DNA from 4 places in the Streptomyces sp. NPDC096323 genome. Region 1 is predicted to be linked to each of the others. Evidence: riboswitches for the same ligand, from Rfam matches in the RefSeq annotation. Region 1 holds a riboswitch; each other region holds the start of a gene.

Region 1 (3,992 bases):
TCGTCCGGCGTACCGGCGCCGAAGCTGACGCGGATGGCGTTGAGCGACTTCTCGCCCGGCTCCGCCTCCGGCGCGCCGCACTCGCCGACGTCCCGCGCGTCGCTGCCGAGCAGGGTGCGCACCAGGGGGTGGGCGCAGAACAGCCCGTCGCGGACCCCGATGCCGTACTCGGCCGAGAGCGCGGCGGCGAAGTGGGAGCTGTTCCAGCCCTCCACCACGAAGGAGATGACGCCGACCCGCGGGGCGTCGTCGCCGAACAGCGAGAGCACCTTGACGGCGGGGACCTCGGCGAGTCCGGCGCGGACCTGGGAGACGAGCCGCTGTTCCCGGGCGACCAGGCTGTCGAATCCGGCCTCGGTGAGCGCCTTGCAGGCGGAGGCGATGGAGTAGACGCCGATGACGTTGGGCGAACCGGCCTCGTGGCGGGCGGCGGTGGTGTGCCACTGGACGTCCACCCCGCCGTCGGCGCGCCGGGCGACCTGGCGGGAGGCGCCGCCACCGGCCAGGTACGGCTCGGCGTCGCGCAGCCAGTCGGAGCGGCCGGCGAGGACGCCCGAGCCGAACGGGGCGTACAGCTTGTGCCCGGAGAACGCGACCCAGTCGACGTCCAGCCCGGCGATGTCGACGGGGTGGTGCGGGGCGAGCTGCGCGGCGTCCAGCACGATCCGGGCGCCGTGGGCGTGCGCGGCGGCGGCGAGCTCCCTGACCGGCCACAGCTCACCGGTGACGTTGGAGGCGCCGGTCACGCAGACCAGTGCGGGACCGTAGGGATCGCGGTCGGCGAGCGCGCGCTCCAGGGTCTCGACCGCCTGGGCCGGGGTGCGCGGGGCGTTCAGGTACGTCACCCGGGCGTCGCGCCAGGGCAGCAGCGAGGCGTGGTGCTCGGTCTCGAAGACGAACACCTGGCAGTCGGCGGGGAGGGCGGCCGCGAGCAGGTTGAGCGAGTCGGTGGTGGACCGGGTGAAGATCACCTGGTCCTCGGCGCGGCAGCCGAGGAACTCCGCGACGGTCTCGCGGCTGCTCTCGAAGAGGTCCGTGGAGAGCTGCGAGAGGTAGCCGGCGCCCCGGTGGACGCTGCCGTAGTACGGCGCGTACGCGGCCACGTCGTCCCACACCCGCTGGAGCGCCGGGGCGCTGGCGGCGTAGTCGAGCGCGGCGTAGGTGACCTCACCGCCGGTGACGAGCGGAACCGTCACATCCGCACCCAGAACCGGCAGCGGGGCACAAAGCGACTGGTCGGTGGCAGCACTGAGGACAGACATGGCGAACTCCCGTAACAGGCAGGCGAATTCCGCGCGCCTGCGGATACGCGGCAGCACGGAGAAGAGAAAAAGGGTGCGCGGAGAAGGGCCGAAAAGCCCTATCGCATTCGCGTGCTCACAAGAGGCTCCCTGAGGACCAGGACCCCACGGGTGGACATCTGATGATGTCGAGGGGTCCGCGCTTGCCGCAGACCTCGCTGCCTGCGGCCTGGTCTTCACCCGGGGCACCCCGCCACGGACGGAGGGTTGCCGGACAGCGGGCCGGGGCCGTAGTCGCTGTCACTCATGACCTGCGCAGTATCTTGCCATACGTACCCGAACGCGCAAGGCGCAGTCCATGATCTGGACTGCGCCCCGCCTCACATCCGTGCGCCCCGCCTCAGGCGTTGCTGGCCCTGACCCAGCGCTCCAGCGCCCGGCCCGCCGCGCCCGAGTCGATGGAATCGGCGGCCTTGGCGATCCCCGCGGTGAGCTGCTCGGCGAGTGTGCCCTCCCCCGGGTCCAGCGCGACGAGCGCCGCCGCCGAGTTGAGCAGGACGGCGTCCCGTACGGGCCCCGTCTCCCCTGCGAGCAGCCGGCGGGCCACATCCGCGTTGTACGAGGCGTCGGCGCCGCGCAGCGCCTCGACCGGCACCAGGTCCAGGCCGACGGACCGCGGGTCGAAGGTCTCCTCGCGCACCGTGCCGTTCCTGGCGATCCAGACGCGGGAGGTCGCGGTGGTGGTCAGCTCGTCCAGGCCGTCGTCGCCCCGGAAGACGAGCGCGGAGTTGCCGCGTTCGGCGAGGACGCCCGCGACGATGGGCGCCATCCGCAGGTCGGCGACGCCGATCGCCTGCGCGCGCACCTTGGCCGGATTGGTGAGCGGGCCGAGGATGTTGAACGTGGTCGGCGCGCCGAGCTCCGCCCTGGCCTTCGCCGCATGCCGCAGGGCGGGGTGGAACTTCACGGCGAAGCAGAACGTGATGCCCGCCTCCTCGGCGACCTCGACGACGCGCTGTGGCGGCAGTTCGAGGTTGACGCCGAGCTTGCCGAGCACGTCGGAGGAGCCGCTGGCCGACGACGAGGCGCGGTTGCCGTGCTTGACGACCTTGGCGCCGGTCCCCGCGACGACGATCGCCGACATGGTGGAGATGTTGACCGTCTTGGCCATGTCGCCGCCGGTGCCCACGATGTCGACGGTGCGGCCGGGCACATGGATGGTCGTGGCGTGCTCGTACATCGCACGGACCAGACCGGAGACCTCCGTGACGGTCTCGCCCTTGGCACGCAGCGCCACCGCGAAGCCGGCGATCTGCACATCGGTCGCCTCGCCGCTCATGATGCGGTCCATCGCCCAGGCGGTGTCGTCCTCGGTCAGGTCCTGGCCACGCAGCAGGGGGGTCAGCACGCCGGGCCAGGTACGAGCCGCCACGCTGTCGCCGCCGTCCGGGGTCACAACGTTCATGGTCCGCTCCTGGGTCCACAGCCGATAAAGGGATGGGACCACCCTATCGAGGCCCGGGGACAGCGAAGAGCCCCGTCCATCGAATGGACGGGGCTCCTGCTGTGGCGATCAGTTCAGGTGATCAGTGGTGGCCGTGGCCGCTGGTGATCTCCTTGTACTCCTCGGCGGTGGGCTTGGCGATCTGGTTGTTCTCGCCGTAGTACGCCTTGCTGAGCCTGGCCCGCAGCTTCTGCAGCGACGACACCTTGCGCTCGACACCGTTCTCGTCGACCGTCGGGCCGATCTCGACCGGCTTGTACTGCTCGTGCGCGGTGAGCGTGTGCAGCTGCTCCGGTCCGAGCGGCTCGTGGACCTCGACGAACTCACCGTGCGGCAGGCGCTTGATGAGGCCGGACTCACGTCCGTGCAGCACCTTGTCCTTGTCGCGGCGCTGGAGGCCGAGACAGATCCGCCGGGTGACGATGAACGCCAGGACGGGTCCGACGAAGAAGGCGATGCGGACGAACCAGCTGATCGAGTTGAGCGACAGGTGGAAGTGCGTCGCCCAGATGTCGTTGCCGCCGCCGATCAGCATGACCATGTAGATCGTCACCCAGGCGACGCCGAGCGCCGTGCGGGTCGGGGCGTTGCGCGGCTTGTCCAGGATGTGGTGCTCGCGCTTGTCCCCGGTGATCCAGGACTCGATGAACGGGTACAGCGCCAGCGCGGCGAGGATCACGCCGAACAGGACCAGCGGGATGAGGACGCCCAGGACCAGCGTGTGGCCCCAGAGGTTGATTTCCCATCCGGGCATCACACGGACGAAGCCTTCGGCGAAGCCCATGTACCAGTCCGGCTGGGCGCCCGTGGACACCTGGTCGGGACGGTACGGGCCGATGGCCCAGATCGGGTTGATCGAGGCGATGGCCGCGATGATCGCGATGAAGCCGAAGACCAGGAAGAAGAACCCGCCGGCCTTGGCCATGTACACCGGCAGCAGGGGCATGCCGACGACGTTCTTGTTCGTCTTGCCCGGACCCGCGAACTGCGTGTGCTTGTGGTAGAAGACCAGGATGAGGTGGCCGACCACGAGCCCGAGCATGATGCCGGGCAGCAGCAGGATGTGGATCGAGTAGAACCTCGCGACGATGTCGCCGCCGGGGAACTCCCCGCCGAACAGGAACATCGAGATGTACGTACCGACGACGGGCATCGACAGGATCGCGCCCTGGGTGAAGCGCACACCCGTACCGGACAGCAGGTCGTCCGGGAGCGAGTAGCCGGTGAAGCCGGTGAACATGCCGAGG
Region 2 (3,992 bases), on a different contig from region 1:
CGGGCCTCCGCCCGGTTCGGCACCGTGCTCGGCGTCTTCGAGGTGCTGGTGTTCGTCGCCTTCGCCGTGCTGCTGATCGGGCAGGCGGGGGCCGACAACACCCTGTCGGTGTTCGGCCCCTCCCACACGGCCGAGGGCTTCGACGGCATCAGCGGCATCTTCGCCGGTTCCGTCTACACCGTGCTGGCCTTCGCGGGGTTCGAGGCGGCGGCGCCTCTCGCCGAGGAGACGAAGAACCCGCGTCGCACCATGAGGCGTGCGGTGCTGGGCGCCGCGCTGTCCATCGGCCTGGTGTACGTCCTCACCACGTACGCCATATCCGTGTATTTCGGGCCGGACCGGTTGGCGGGCTTCGGCACCTCGGGAGCAGCCTCCTGGGAGGGCGTGGCCCGCGCGTCGTTCGGCCTGTTCTGGGTGCTGCTCTTCCTCGCCGTCGTCAACTCGACCGTGGCCAACGCGAACGCGTGCGCGAACGTGTCGACCCGCACGGCGTACGCGCTCGGCCGCACCGGAGTGTTTCCCCGGGCGTTCGCACGGCTCCATCCGCGCCGCCGCTCCCCCGTCACCGGGGTCGCCGCGCAGTTCGTGATCGCGGTGGGCGCGGCGCTCGGCCTGGGATTCGCGTACGACCCCGTGACGGCCTTCGTTCTGCTGGCCACCGTGATCGTGACGGTGATCATCGGCGTGTACATCGTGGTGAACCTGGCCTGCGCCGGCTATTTCCTGCGGCGGCGCCGGGACGCGTTCAACCCGGTTCTGCACCTCGTGTTCCCGGTGCTGGGCATCGCGGCGTTCGTACCGGCGCTGCTGACGGCCGCCGGTATCCCCGTGTTCGACTTCGTCTCCGAACTCAGCGCCCCCGTCTCGTACGCGGGTCCCGTCGTCGGCATCTGGATGGTGACCGGGATCGTCGTCCTGGCGGTGCTGCTGCGCAGACATCCGGAGCGGGTGGCCCGGATGGGCAGGATCCATCTGGACGACGACCCGGGGGCCCAGGAGGTCAGAGCGCCCAACTGACCGGTCAGCCAAAGCGGTTGTCCCTCCCCCCACACCCAGGAGTAACGCATGGACCGCAGAAGGATCCTTCAGGGCGTCACGGCGACGGCCGCGGGTGCCCTGCTTCCCGCCTCCGTCCGCGCCACCGCGGCGACGGCCGGCGAGACGGACTATCCGGCGGCCCACTGGGTGCCGGCCTCGACGTCCAACTACACGGTGTCGACCCGCCCTTCGGCCTATCCGGTGCAGTTCGTGATCATCCATGTCACGCAGGAGACGTTCTCGGACGCCGTGGCGATCTTCCAGAATCCGGCGAAACAGGTGTCCGCGCACTATGTGGTGCGCTCGTCGGACGGCTACATCGACCAGTGCGTGCGGGAGAAGAACATCGCCTGGCACGCGGGGAACTGGGACTACAACACGCGCAGCATCGGAATCGAGCACGAGGGCTATGTGGACCAGCCCGCCTACTTCACCAACGCCCTGTACGAGCAGTCGGCGTTGCTGACCGCGTCGGTGTGCGACCGCTACGGCATCCCCAAGGACCGCGCGCACATCCTGGGCCATGCTCAGGTCCCCGGCACGGACCACACGGACCCGGGGCCGCACTGGGACTGGGTGCGCTACATCCGCCTGGTCAATCTCCTGGGTGCGGGCTGAGCCGACCACCAGGTGAGACGGCTCGCCCCGCCTTCTTGACGGCGCATCCCGGCGCGTCGAAACTGACGTGGACGGTCACGATTGTCAGCGCTGCCCGTGCGGGATCTCCCGCTCGTGCGGTTATCGGCCCCGGCCCGCTGACAGGCAACCCTTCCACCGCGATGGGGTGCCCCGGGTGACGACCGGGTTCTGTTGGTGCAACAGGACAAGCGTGGTCTCGCGTCTCGCGAGCCCTGATGGCGGGACCGGTGGGGATTTGCCGAGGAACGGCTTGACGAGGCGCCTGCACATCGATCTGCTGCGCGTCTCCAGCGCCTACTAGCCGACGCCGGACCTGTCCTGGCCGGACCGGCCGGGCCCTTCGTCCCGGCGCGCTCGCGCCGGGGCCGGCCGGGTCCGCTCGGTCCGGCCCGGTACGCAAGCGCAGTCGCTCCGCATACCCCCGCCCACACGGCGGTGGTGGCTTCGTCCTTCCCGCAGGTAATCCCATAGGGAGAGTCATGCCCGAGACAGCATCGCGCGGTTCCAGTGCGGGCAACCCGCCACAGCGCGGACCCGTTTCCTCAGCCGCCGCTTCACGCGCGGCAGGCCTGCGCCCCTCGTCGGGTGTTCCGTCCCCCCGCCTGCGCAGCCGGATCGGCGTCGGTCTCGGCGGCGGCTTCTATCCGGCACCGCACCGCTATGAGCTGTTCCTGTCGGCGGGTTGTCCGCGCTCGCTGCGCATCTCCATCACTGTCGGCCTTCTCGGCCTGCGGGACTCGGTCACCACGACGCTCCTGACCCACCCGGCCGGGGCACCCGAGGCCTTCGCCTCACTGCGCAGCGCGTACGAGGCCACGGTGCACCACTACGACGGACCTCTGACGGCTCCCGCTCTGCGCGACCGCTGGAGCGGCCGCATCGTCAGCAACCACACCCCCGGCATCCTCCGCGACCTCGCGGGTCCGCTGTCCGGACACGACGATGCCTGCCCTTCCGCGCTGCACCCGCCGGCGCTCGCCGCGGACATCGAAGCCCTGCGTGAGCTGCTGGACCGCAATGTCACTTCTTCCGCCGCGCCCTCGGAGCGATCGGCGGCGCTCGATGTCATGGAGCGCCGGCTCTCCCTGCATCCCTATGCGGTGGGTGCGGAGCTGACGGCCGCCGACGTGGACCTGTGGGTGGCGCTCGTCCAGCCGGGTCCGGCCGACTCCCTGTGCCCGTACCCCCGGCTCCAGGAGTACGTCCGCCGACTCGGCGGCCATCCCGCCTTCCGGTGCGCGAACGAGGTGGCGTCCGCCGCGGCGTGACCCCCCGCGCTCAGCCGCCGTCGCGGGCGGTTCCCCGACCGGCACCGCCCGCGGGCTCTCCCACCGACGGATAGCGGACGAAGAGGATGCCCTGCACATCCCCGTCGGGCGCGCTGTAGACGTGGGGCGCGTCGGCCTTCCAGTGCGCACAGACGCCGGGGACGGCCGTACTGGTGTCGTCCGGCGGTCCGACGACGGCGGTGCCGGTCAGCACCATCAGGCTCTCCCGCGTACCGGGGACATGCCCCTGCGACTCCTGTACGGTCCCCGCCCCGATGCTGATGCGGAACACGTCGGTGACCGCGGGCCCGTCCTCGTACCGCTCCAGAAGAACGGCGGTGACGGCGCTCCCCGAGACGCCGGGAAGTGCCTGCCCCCAGCGGCCCGCCGACGGCGGGTCGCCGAGTACGGCGCTGAGCGGAAGGCCGAGCGCGGTGGCGAGGGCGTACAACGTCTCCAGGGTGGGATTGCGCGTCCCGCTCTCCAGCTCCGAGAGCGTCCCCTTGCCCACGCGGGAGCGCCGGGCCAGCTCGGACAGGGACAGGCCCCGCTCGCTCCGCAGCGTTCGTAGCCTGCGTCCCACGTCCTCGTTCAGCCCCATCGGCTCCGCACCCGCTCCGCATTCCTGGTTGACGGGCGTCGGCCCGCTTCTCTAGTGTTCCACATACAGAACGTTCCGTATATGGAACGCCGGGCGTGCCGGGACACCGGGACATCGGCCCTCTCACAGCAGCACAGGAAGTGGCTCCCTCATGTTCGCGATCGCCCGCATACGCTCGGCCGCCCCGCTCTCGGCCGTGGTGGCCGGACTGATCGCCGTCATGGTCGGCGTCACCAGTTCGGCGGCGCTGGTCTTCACGGCCGCGCGGGCCGCGGGGGCGGACGCGCGCGAGATCTCGTCCTGGATGCTCGCACTGGGTGTCGGTCTGGCCTGCACCTGCATCGGGCTGTCGCTCCGCTTCCGGGCGCCCGTCGTGACCGCGTGGTCGACGCCGGGAGCCGCCCTGCTGACGACGGGCCTGAGCGGGGTGACGATGGCTCAGGCGG
Region 3 (3,992 bases), on a different contig from region 1:
AGCCGTACCCCTTCTCCGCGTTGAACCACTTGACGGTGCCCTGAGCCATGCCTAACTCCCCTATTACTGGCCCTTGCACAGGACCGCACTTCGCGGGCCCGGGTCAGAACTCACCCTCCGACAGGAGAGGGCTCGTAGCGCCGGAACGCGTCGACCGCGGCCGAATGTATCTGCCCAACTGCCCTCTGCAACAGGTCAATCGGACGAGAATTCTGAGCAGCACCGATCGCCCGAATGCGGGGAAGTGAGGGGATTCCTGGGCAAGTCGGGCCAGGCAAAGGCGACTTATGGCGCAAGGAGCTCGGGCACTTTGGCTGCTTCTAGTCGTGGCCAGGCGCATTCTCATATGCGGGCGGCACGGGCAGCGGAGGGGGCTTCCCACACTCTACCGCGCTCAACCATGCAGAATTGCCCCCTCCGCTTCTCTCGCAGAGGGGGCAACTCCGGTGACACGGTGAAGTCGGGCCGGCCCTGAGAGGGCCTACGCCCGCGGCTCAGCAGCCGCCGGCGACGGCCGGGATGATCGAGATGCCGGCACCGTCCGGCGTGACCGTGTCAAGGCCGCCCTCGAAGCGCACGTCGTCGTCGTTGACGTACACGTTCACGAAGCGCCGCAGCTTGCCCTGGTCGTCCAGGACGCGGGCGGCGATGCCCGGGTGGTCCTTCTCCAGGGACTCGATGACCTGGGAGAGGGTCGCGCCCTCGGCCGGGACCTCGGCCTGGCCGCCCGTGTAGGCGCGAAGGATGGTGGGGATACGGACCTTGACGCTCATGGTGGGTGCCCTTCCTGGTGTCGGGTGGTCAGCTGTTGGCGAGGCCGGCGGCGCGGAAGGACTCCAGGCTCGGGCGGATCGTGGCGCTCGCCTGGGCGGTGGCGGCCACGGCTTCCAGCGTCTTGAGGCCGTCACCGGTGTTCAGGACGACGGTGGTGAGCGTCGGGTCGAGCACGCCGGCGTCGATCAGCTTCTTCGTCACGCCGACCGTCACCCCACCGGCCGTCTCGGCGAAGATGCCCTCGGTGCGCGCCAGCAGCTTGATCGCGTCGACGACCTGCTCGTCGTTGACGTCCTCGACTGCGCCGCCGGTGCGGCGGGCGATGTCCAGGACGTACGGGCCGTCGGCCGGATTGCCGATCGCCAGGGACTTGGCGATCGTGTTCGGCTTCTGGGGCCGGACGACGTCGTGACCGGCCTTGAAGGCCGCGGAGACCGGGGAGCAGCCCTCGGCCTGGGCGCCGAAGATCTTGTACGGCTTGTCCTCGACCAGGCCCAGCTTGATCAGTTCCTGGAGGCCCTTTTCGATCTTCGTGAGCTGCGAGCCGGACGCGACCGGGATGACGATCTGGTCGGGCAGCCGCCAGCCGAGCTGCTCGCAGATCTCGTACGCGAGGGTCTTGGAGCCTTCGCCGTAGTACGGGCGCAGGTTGACGTTGACGAAGCCCCAGCCCTCGCCGAGCGGGTCGCCGATGAGCTCGGAGCAGAAGCGGTTGACGTCGTCGTAGTTGCCCTCGATGCCGACCAGCTCACCGCCGTACACCGCGGCCATGACGACCTTGCCCTGCTCCAGGTCGTGCGGGATGAACACGCAACTGCGCAGTCCGGCCCGGGCGGCGGCGGCACCGACGGCGCCGGCGAGGTTGCCGGTGGAGGAGCAGGAAAGGGTGGTGAATCCGAAGGCACGGGCGGCCTCGACGGCGATCGCGACGACACGGTCCTTGAAGGAGTGCGTCGGATTCCCGGAGTCGTCCTTGACGTACAGAGCGCCGGTGACGCCCAGCTCGCGGGCGAGGTTGTCGGCCTTGACCAGCTTGGTGAAGCCGGGGTTGAGGTTGGGCTTGTCGGCGACGTCGGAGGGGACCGGCAGCAGCGGCGCGTAACGCCAGATGTTGTCGGGTCCTGCCTCGATGCGCTTCTTCAGCTCGTCCGGGGAGCCGCTCGGCAGGTCGTACGCCACTTCGAGCGGCCCGAAACAGGACGCGCAGGCGAAAATGGGGCCGAGTGCGAACCGCTCTCCGCATTCGCGGCAGGAAAGTGCCGCGGCGGGACCGAGGTCCACAGAAGATTCAGTGTGTGCTGCAACAGTCTCAACAGCCATGATGGCGAGGCCCTTTCTCCTCATCTTCCTCGCGACGCGTTTCGTCACGAGACGGAATTGGCACCTTCCCCACCTGACCTCGCGGTCGGCGGGAGGGTTGCCGGGACTTCAACGGGCCGTTCCCTCTGTCCCTCTGGATGAGCGCTATGGCACTGGACCATGGATCCAGGCGTTTATCGGCGGGCGGACCCCGGCATGCGAGGGTCGTCCGCGTTGTTCAGACTGTAACCGAAGCACCGGACTGTTGAGATAGCCGTCCGTACCGCGAGATGGATCACATGCAGGGAGTACCGACCGTGCTCGAAGAGGTCGAACGCTGGCTGACCAGGCGTTCCTGGTCCGCCGACGACCGTCCGCTGGACCGTCTGCTGGACGCCAGGAACGAGGCGCACGGCACGCGCGTGAGCGTGGTGCTGCCCGCGCTGAACGAGGCGGAGACGGTCGGGGACATCGTCACCACGATCCGGCGTGAGCTCATGGAGAAGGTGCAGCTGGTCGACGAGCTCGTGGTCATCGATTCCGGTTCCACGGACGCCACCGGAGAGGTCGCCCGCCGGGCGGGGGCCCGGGTGGTCCACCGGGACGCGATCCTGCCCCGCATACCGGCCGTCCCCGGCAAGGGCGAGGTGCTGTGGCGGTCACTCCTGGTGACCAGCGGGGACATCGTCTGCTTCATCGACGCGGACCTGAAGGACTTCTCGGCGGACTTCGTCTCCGGCACCGTGGGCCCGCTGCTGACCGACCCCTCGGTCCAGTTCGTCAAGGCGATGTACGACCGCCCGCTCGGCGGAACCACTGCTCAGGGCGGCCGGGTCACCGAAATGGTGGCACGCCCGCTGCTCAATCTGCACTGGCCCCAGCTGGCCGGTTTCGTCCAGCCGCTCGGCGGCGAGTACGCCGTGCGCCGCTCGCTGCTGGAGCGCCTGCCGTTCCCGGTCGGTTACGGAGTGGAGCTGGGCCTGCTCGTCGACTCCCTGCACACGGTCGGTCTGGACGCACTCGCCCAGGTGGACGTCGGCGTCAGGAAGCACCGTCACCAGGACGGCCAGGCGCTCGGCCGGATGGCGGCCACGATCTACCGGACCGCCCAACTCCGCCTGACTCGCGGACCTCTGGTCCGTCCGTCGATCACCCAGTTCGAGCGCGGCGAGCACGGTTTCGTCGCGCACACCTATCCGGTGGACACCGAGGAGCGGCCGCCGATGTGCGAGATCGAGGAGTACGTTTCACGCCGCGCGGCCTGAAACGGTCTGACTTCGCACGTTTGGGCGGTTCGTGATCGGGCTAGATTCCGCCCATGGTCTCCGAGCACGCCCACACACCTCAGCCCGCTGCCCAGGTACTCGTCGCGTCCAACCGCGGCCCCGTCTCGTACGCGCTGCGCGAGGACGGCTCCCTCGACGCCAAGCGCGGCGGGGGCGGACTCGTCTCCGGTCTGAGCGCCGTGGACGACAAGATGTGGGTCTGCGCCGCCCTCGGGGACGGCGACCGGGAGGCGGTGCGGCGCGGGGTCGGAGAGCCGGGCGTCCGGATGCTCGACATCGACGCGCGGGTGCACGCCGACGCGTACAACGGCATCGCCAACTCGGTGCTGTGGTTCGTGCACCACCTGCTCTACCAGACGCCCGTCGAACCCGTCTTCGACGCGGAGTTCCGCCGGCAGTGGGCCTCCTTCGAGACGTACAACCGGGCCTTCGCCGAGGCGCTCGCCGAGGAGGCGGGCGAGGGCGCGGCGGTCCTCGTGCAGGACTACCACCTGTCGCTGGTGCCCGGCATACTCCGCGAGCTCCGCCCGGACCTCAGGATCGGCCACTTCTCCCACACCCCGTGGGCGCCCGTCGACTACTTCCGGCTGTTGCCCGACGACATCGCCGAACAGCTGCTCCACGGCATCCTCG
Region 4 (3,992 bases), on a different contig from region 1:
CGGCTGCCGGTCTCGATGACCAGATCGCGGATCGACCAGTTCTTCGCGGCCGCGAGCTCCCGCCATTCCCGGGCGGTGGCCAGCGGGTCACGGTACATGCGCACCTGCGCCCGGCCGCGGGCGATGGTGTGTTCGCCGAGGTCCGGATCGATGTCGGGCAGCGGGCCCTCGGGGTCGTACGAGGAGAGGTCGCGGTTCCAGACGAACTCGAGGTGCTTGATCGCGGTGGCGCCGCTGACCTGCTGCCTGCGGACCTCGCGGGCCAGTTCCTGCGCCTCGGCGTCCGTTTCGCCGAGGACGAAGGTCGCGGCGGGCAGGATCAGCAACTGGTCGTGGGTGCGGCCGTGGCGGGCGAGGCGGCCCTTGACGTCCGTGTAGAAGGCCTGGCCCTCCTTGAGCGTACTGTAGCGGCTGAAGATCGCGTCGGCGCCCTCCGCCGCGAACTCGCGTCCTTCGTCGGAGTCTCCGGCCTGGAAGATCACCGGGCGGCCCTGCGGGCTGCGCGGGACGTTGAACTGCCCCTCGATGTCGAAGTGCTGCCCCTTGTGCACGAAGGATCCGGCCCTCGCGTCCCGGAGGAAGGTGCCTGTCCGCTGGTCGGCGACTATTTCGTCGCCGCGCCAGGAGTCGAACAGCTCGTTGGCCGTGGCGAGGAACTCCTTGGCCCGGGAGTACCGCTCCTCCTGCGGCAGGAATCCGCCGCGGCGGAAGTTCTCGCCCGTGAAGGCGTCCCACGAGGTGACGACGTTCCACGCCGCGCGTCCGCCCGAGAGGTGATCGAGGCTGGCGAACTGGCGGGCCACCTCATAGGGCTCGTTGAACGTGGAGTTGATCGTTCCCGTGAGGCCGAGGCGTTCGGTGACGGCGGCGAGGGCGGACAGGACGGTGAAGGTGTCGGGGCGGCCCACGACGTCCAAGTCGTAGATTTCGCCGCCCTGTTCGCGCAGGCGGAGCCCCTCGGCAAGGAAGAGGAAGTCGAATTTGGCGCGCTCGGCGGTGCGGGCGAAGTGAGCGAACGAGCTGAACTCGACGTGGCTGCCGGCCGCGGGGTCGCTCCATACGGTGGTGTTGTTGACGCCGGGGAAGTGGGCGGCGAGATGGATCTGCTTGAGCGGCTTGCCGGTGCTGCGGCCGGTGCCGTTGCTGGTGCTCATATCGGTGTTCCCTCCGGCTCAGACGGTGGCGTAGCGGTTGGCGGGGCGGGCGAGTCCGAGCAGCCCGCGCAGGGTGTCGGCCTCGTAGGCGGTCCGGAAGGCGCCTCGGCGCTGCAGTTCGGGGACCAGCCGGCGGGTGATCGCCGGGAGGTCGTGGCCGGTCACTGCGGGGCGCAGCCGGAATCCGGAGAGCCCGGACCGCTGCCATTGCAGAAGAAGGTCCGCCAGTTGCGCGGGCGTCCCGGTGAAGACCTTCGCGTCACTGGTGTACGGATCTCCGGCGAGGCCGTCGAGACGGTCCCGGCGGGCCGTGGCGACCGCGGGGTCGTCGTCGAGGAAGACCACGAGGTCCCCGAAGATGTGGAGGGGTTCCGCCGCGCGTCCGCCCGCCGCCTGTTCGGTGCGGATCTCGTCGACGATGTCGCGGGCCTGTTCGGCATCGTGCGGGGTGACGTATCCGATGTCGGCCGAGCGGGCCACCAGTTGGAAGGGCACCCTTCGGTGCGCGAGGGCGCTGACGACCGGCTGGCCCTGCGGGGGCCGGGGTGTGATCGAGGGACCCTTGACGCTGAAATGCCGGCCCTCGAAGTCGATGTAGTGCAGTTTCTCGCGGTCGATGAAGCGGCCCGTGGCCGCGTCCCGGATCTCCGCTCCGTCCTCCCAGCTGTCCCAGAGGCGCCGTACCGCCTCGACGTAGTCGCCCGCCTCCTCGAAGAGTTCGGTGGTCAGCGCCTGTACGGCCGGGGTGTCCAGCTCGTCGACGCCGAAGTGCGGGAACGTACGGCGCCCGAAGTGGGCGGCTTCGTGCTGCCGGGCCGACACCTGGATGCGCAGACCGGCCCGGCCGGTGCTCACGTAGTCGAGGGTGGCGATCGCCTTGGAGAGGTGGAACGGCTCGGTGTGCGTGGTGACCACGGTGGGAACGAGCCCGATGTGCTGGGTCAGCGGGGCCACCCGGGCGGCGATGAGCACCGCGTCGAGGCGCCCGCGCTCCTGGTCGGTGCGGCCGTCGGGCTCGGTGAAGCGCGAGGACTGGAGGCCGAATGCGTCCTCGATCGTCACGAAGTCGAGCAGGCCGCGTTCGGCTTCGGTGATGGTGTCGGTCCAGTACGCGGCGGTGAGCAGTTCTCCGGGGCGGGCCTCCGGTTCGCGCCAGGCGGCGGGGTGCCAGCCCGTGCCGTCGAGTGCGACGGCGAGGTGCAGCGGGGAGGACGGGGAAGGGTGCGGGGATGCTGATGCGGACACGACGGGGTGCCTTCCTGATCGACCGTGGGTGAGCGCCGGGCCTCTTCGAAAGGTTCGGCGTCGCGGGAACGGATCAGGAACAACAGAGCGCGCCGGCCACGCGCTGGAGGTCGATGTGCGGCCGGGAGTAGAGGTGGACGCGGGGCCGGGGAGCGAGCACCCTGACGAGCGTGCGGGACACCGATGGCATGACCCTCGCCTCCGCTCTTCCGGCTCGGCGTGGCCCGGGGGCCTCGCGCTTGCGGAACCCGGCCGGGCCCCGCCTGGTCGTCACCTGGAGCACCCCGCCGCGCGGGAGGGTTGCCGGTCAGCGAGCCAGGGCTTGACGCTGACCTCATGACCTGCCCGAACGCTACGCGCGACGGGCGCGCCGCGCAATGCCCGGTGGATCATGGTCTTGCTCATCCTGTCGTGCTCCACAACAACGCCGGCGCACCGGCTGTTCCGCCTGGCGGGAATCTTTACAAGTCCCGTACTGGGGAAGGACGATGACACCCGTGCCGATCCGGGCCGGTCAGTCCGCCAGGCCGGCGGCGACGGTCGCCCCCAACTCCCAGCACGCCTCGATGTCGCCCTTGGCGGGTTCTCCCGTGACCGTCACGGCGTCCGCCGCGCGGCGCCATCCCAGCCCCGTCGTGACCGACTCGATGGCCCGCACGGCCCCGGTGATGTCGTTCCCGCCGTGCACGTAGTACCCGAAGGGGCGGCCGCGCGTCGCGTCCAGGCAGGGGTAGTAGATCTGGTCGAAGAAGTGCTTGAGGGCGCCGGACATGTAGCCGAGGTTCGCCGGGGTCCCGAGCAGAACGCCGTCGGCGGCGAGCACGTCGGACACCGTCGCGGCCAGCGCCGCCCGCCGCACGACCCGGACTCCTTCGATCTCGTCCGTCGTCGCGCCGGAGACGACGGCTTCGAGCAGTGCCTGACAGTTCGGCGAGGGCGTGTGATGCACGATCAGCAAGGTGGCCACACCCGGAACCCTGCCGTGCCCGCCGCCCCGCCGCAAGCGCCCGCCGACCCGGCGCGCCGGGCGCCGCTCACCCCTGGCCGGTGCTATCCCATCCGCACAGGCAGCGACTTGAGTCCGTTGATGAAGTTGGACACCAGGCGGCGTGGCGGCGCCGCGGGCCGGAGCGACCCGGGCGGGAGTACGCGGCACGTCTCCTCGTACAGCACGCGCAACTGGAGGCGTGCGAAGTGCGCGCCCAGGCAGACGTGCGGGCCGTCACCGAACGAGAGGTGCGGATTCGGGGAGCGGGCGAGGTCCAGGGCGAACGGGTCGGGGAAGACGCGCTCGTCGTGGTTGGCGGAGGCGTGGAAGACGACCACCTTGTCGCCCCTGCGGATGCGAGTGCCCGCCAGGCCGGTGTCCTGGGAGGCGGTGCGGCGGAAGGTCAGGACCGGCGGGTGGCGGCGGAGGAGTTCGTCCACGGCCGTGGAGAATCCCACCGCGCCGTCGCTCAGCCGGTCGTACGCTTGTGGGTGCTCGGCCAGCAGGCGCAGGCCGCCGGGGGCCGCGCTGCGTACCGTGTCGTTTCCCGCCACGACAAGCAGGAAGAAGAACATCTCCAGTTCGGCTTCGGACAGTTCGGGGTC

What was found. Region 1 has a riboswitch for S-adenosylmethionine ahead of ABTX18_RS07740 (aminotransferase class V-fold PLP-dependent enzyme). Riboswitches for the same ligand answer to the same signal wherever they lie in the genome.
Region 2: it holds a riboswitch for S-adenosylmethionine, as region 1 does, so the genes downstream of both, ABTX18_RS00905 (glutathione S-transferase family protein) here and ABTX18_RS07740 (aminotransferase class V-fold PLP-dependent enzyme) in region 1, are expected to answer to the same signal.
Region 3: it holds a riboswitch for S-adenosylmethionine, as region 1 does, so the genes downstream of both, thrC (threonine synthase) here and ABTX18_RS07740 (aminotransferase class V-fold PLP-dependent enzyme) in region 1, are expected to answer to the same signal.
Region 4: it holds a riboswitch for S-adenosylmethionine, as region 1 does, so the genes downstream of both, ABTX18_RS01325 (putative leader peptide) here and ABTX18_RS07740 (aminotransferase class V-fold PLP-dependent enzyme) in region 1, are expected to answer to the same signal.

Annotation. Positions count from the first base shown of each region.
Region 1 covers NZ_JBEOSI010000002.1:835,462-839,453, reverse strand. Annotated here, with positions in the region: gene ABTX18_RS07740 (aminotransferase class V-fold PLP-dependent enzyme) at 1-1,262, opposite strand, end outside; SAM riboswitch class IV at 1,436-1,553, opposite strand; gene trpD (anthranilate phosphoribosyltransferase) at 1,642-2,706, opposite strand; gene qcrB (cytochrome bc1 complex cytochrome b subunit) at 2,828-3,992, opposite strand, start outside.
Region 2 covers NZ_JBEOSI010000001.1:217,587-221,578, forward strand. Annotated here, with positions in the region: gene ABTX18_RS00895 (APC family permease) at 1-1,017, shown strand, start outside; gene ABTX18_RS00900 (N-acetylmuramoyl-L-alanine amidase) at 1,066-1,656, shown strand; SAM riboswitch class IV at 1,730-1,874, shown strand; gene ABTX18_RS00905 (glutathione S-transferase family protein) at 2,157-2,945, shown strand; gene ABTX18_RS00910 (helix-turn-helix domain-containing protein) at 2,956-3,546, opposite strand; gene ABTX18_RS00915 (benzoate/H(+) symporter BenE family transporter) at 3,698-3,992, shown strand, end outside.
Region 3 covers NZ_JBEOSI010000011.1:211,037-215,028, reverse strand. Annotated here, with positions in the region: gene ABTX18_RS29155 (cold-shock protein) at 1-49, opposite strand, end outside; gene ABTX18_RS29150 (MoaD/ThiS family protein) at 495-773, opposite strand; gene thrC (threonine synthase) at 802-2,094, opposite strand; SAM riboswitch class I at 2,112-2,238, opposite strand; gene ABTX18_RS29140 (glucosyl-3-phosphoglycerate synthase) at 2,391-3,338, shown strand; gene ABTX18_RS29135 (alpha,alpha-trehalose-phosphate synthase (UDP-forming)) at 3,392-3,992, shown strand, end outside.
Region 4 covers NZ_JBEOSI010000001.1:313,942-317,933, forward strand. Annotated here, with positions in the region: gene ABTX18_RS01315 (NtaA/DmoA family FMN-dependent monooxygenase) at 1-1,154, opposite strand, end outside; gene ABTX18_RS01320 (LLM class flavin-dependent oxidoreductase) at 1,173-2,399, opposite strand; gene ABTX18_RS01325 (putative leader peptide) at 2,473-2,589, opposite strand; SAM riboswitch class IV at 2,630-2,741, opposite strand; gene ABTX18_RS01330 (flavodoxin family protein) at 2,914-3,366, opposite strand; gene ABTX18_RS01335 (cytochrome P450) at 3,450-3,992, opposite strand, start outside.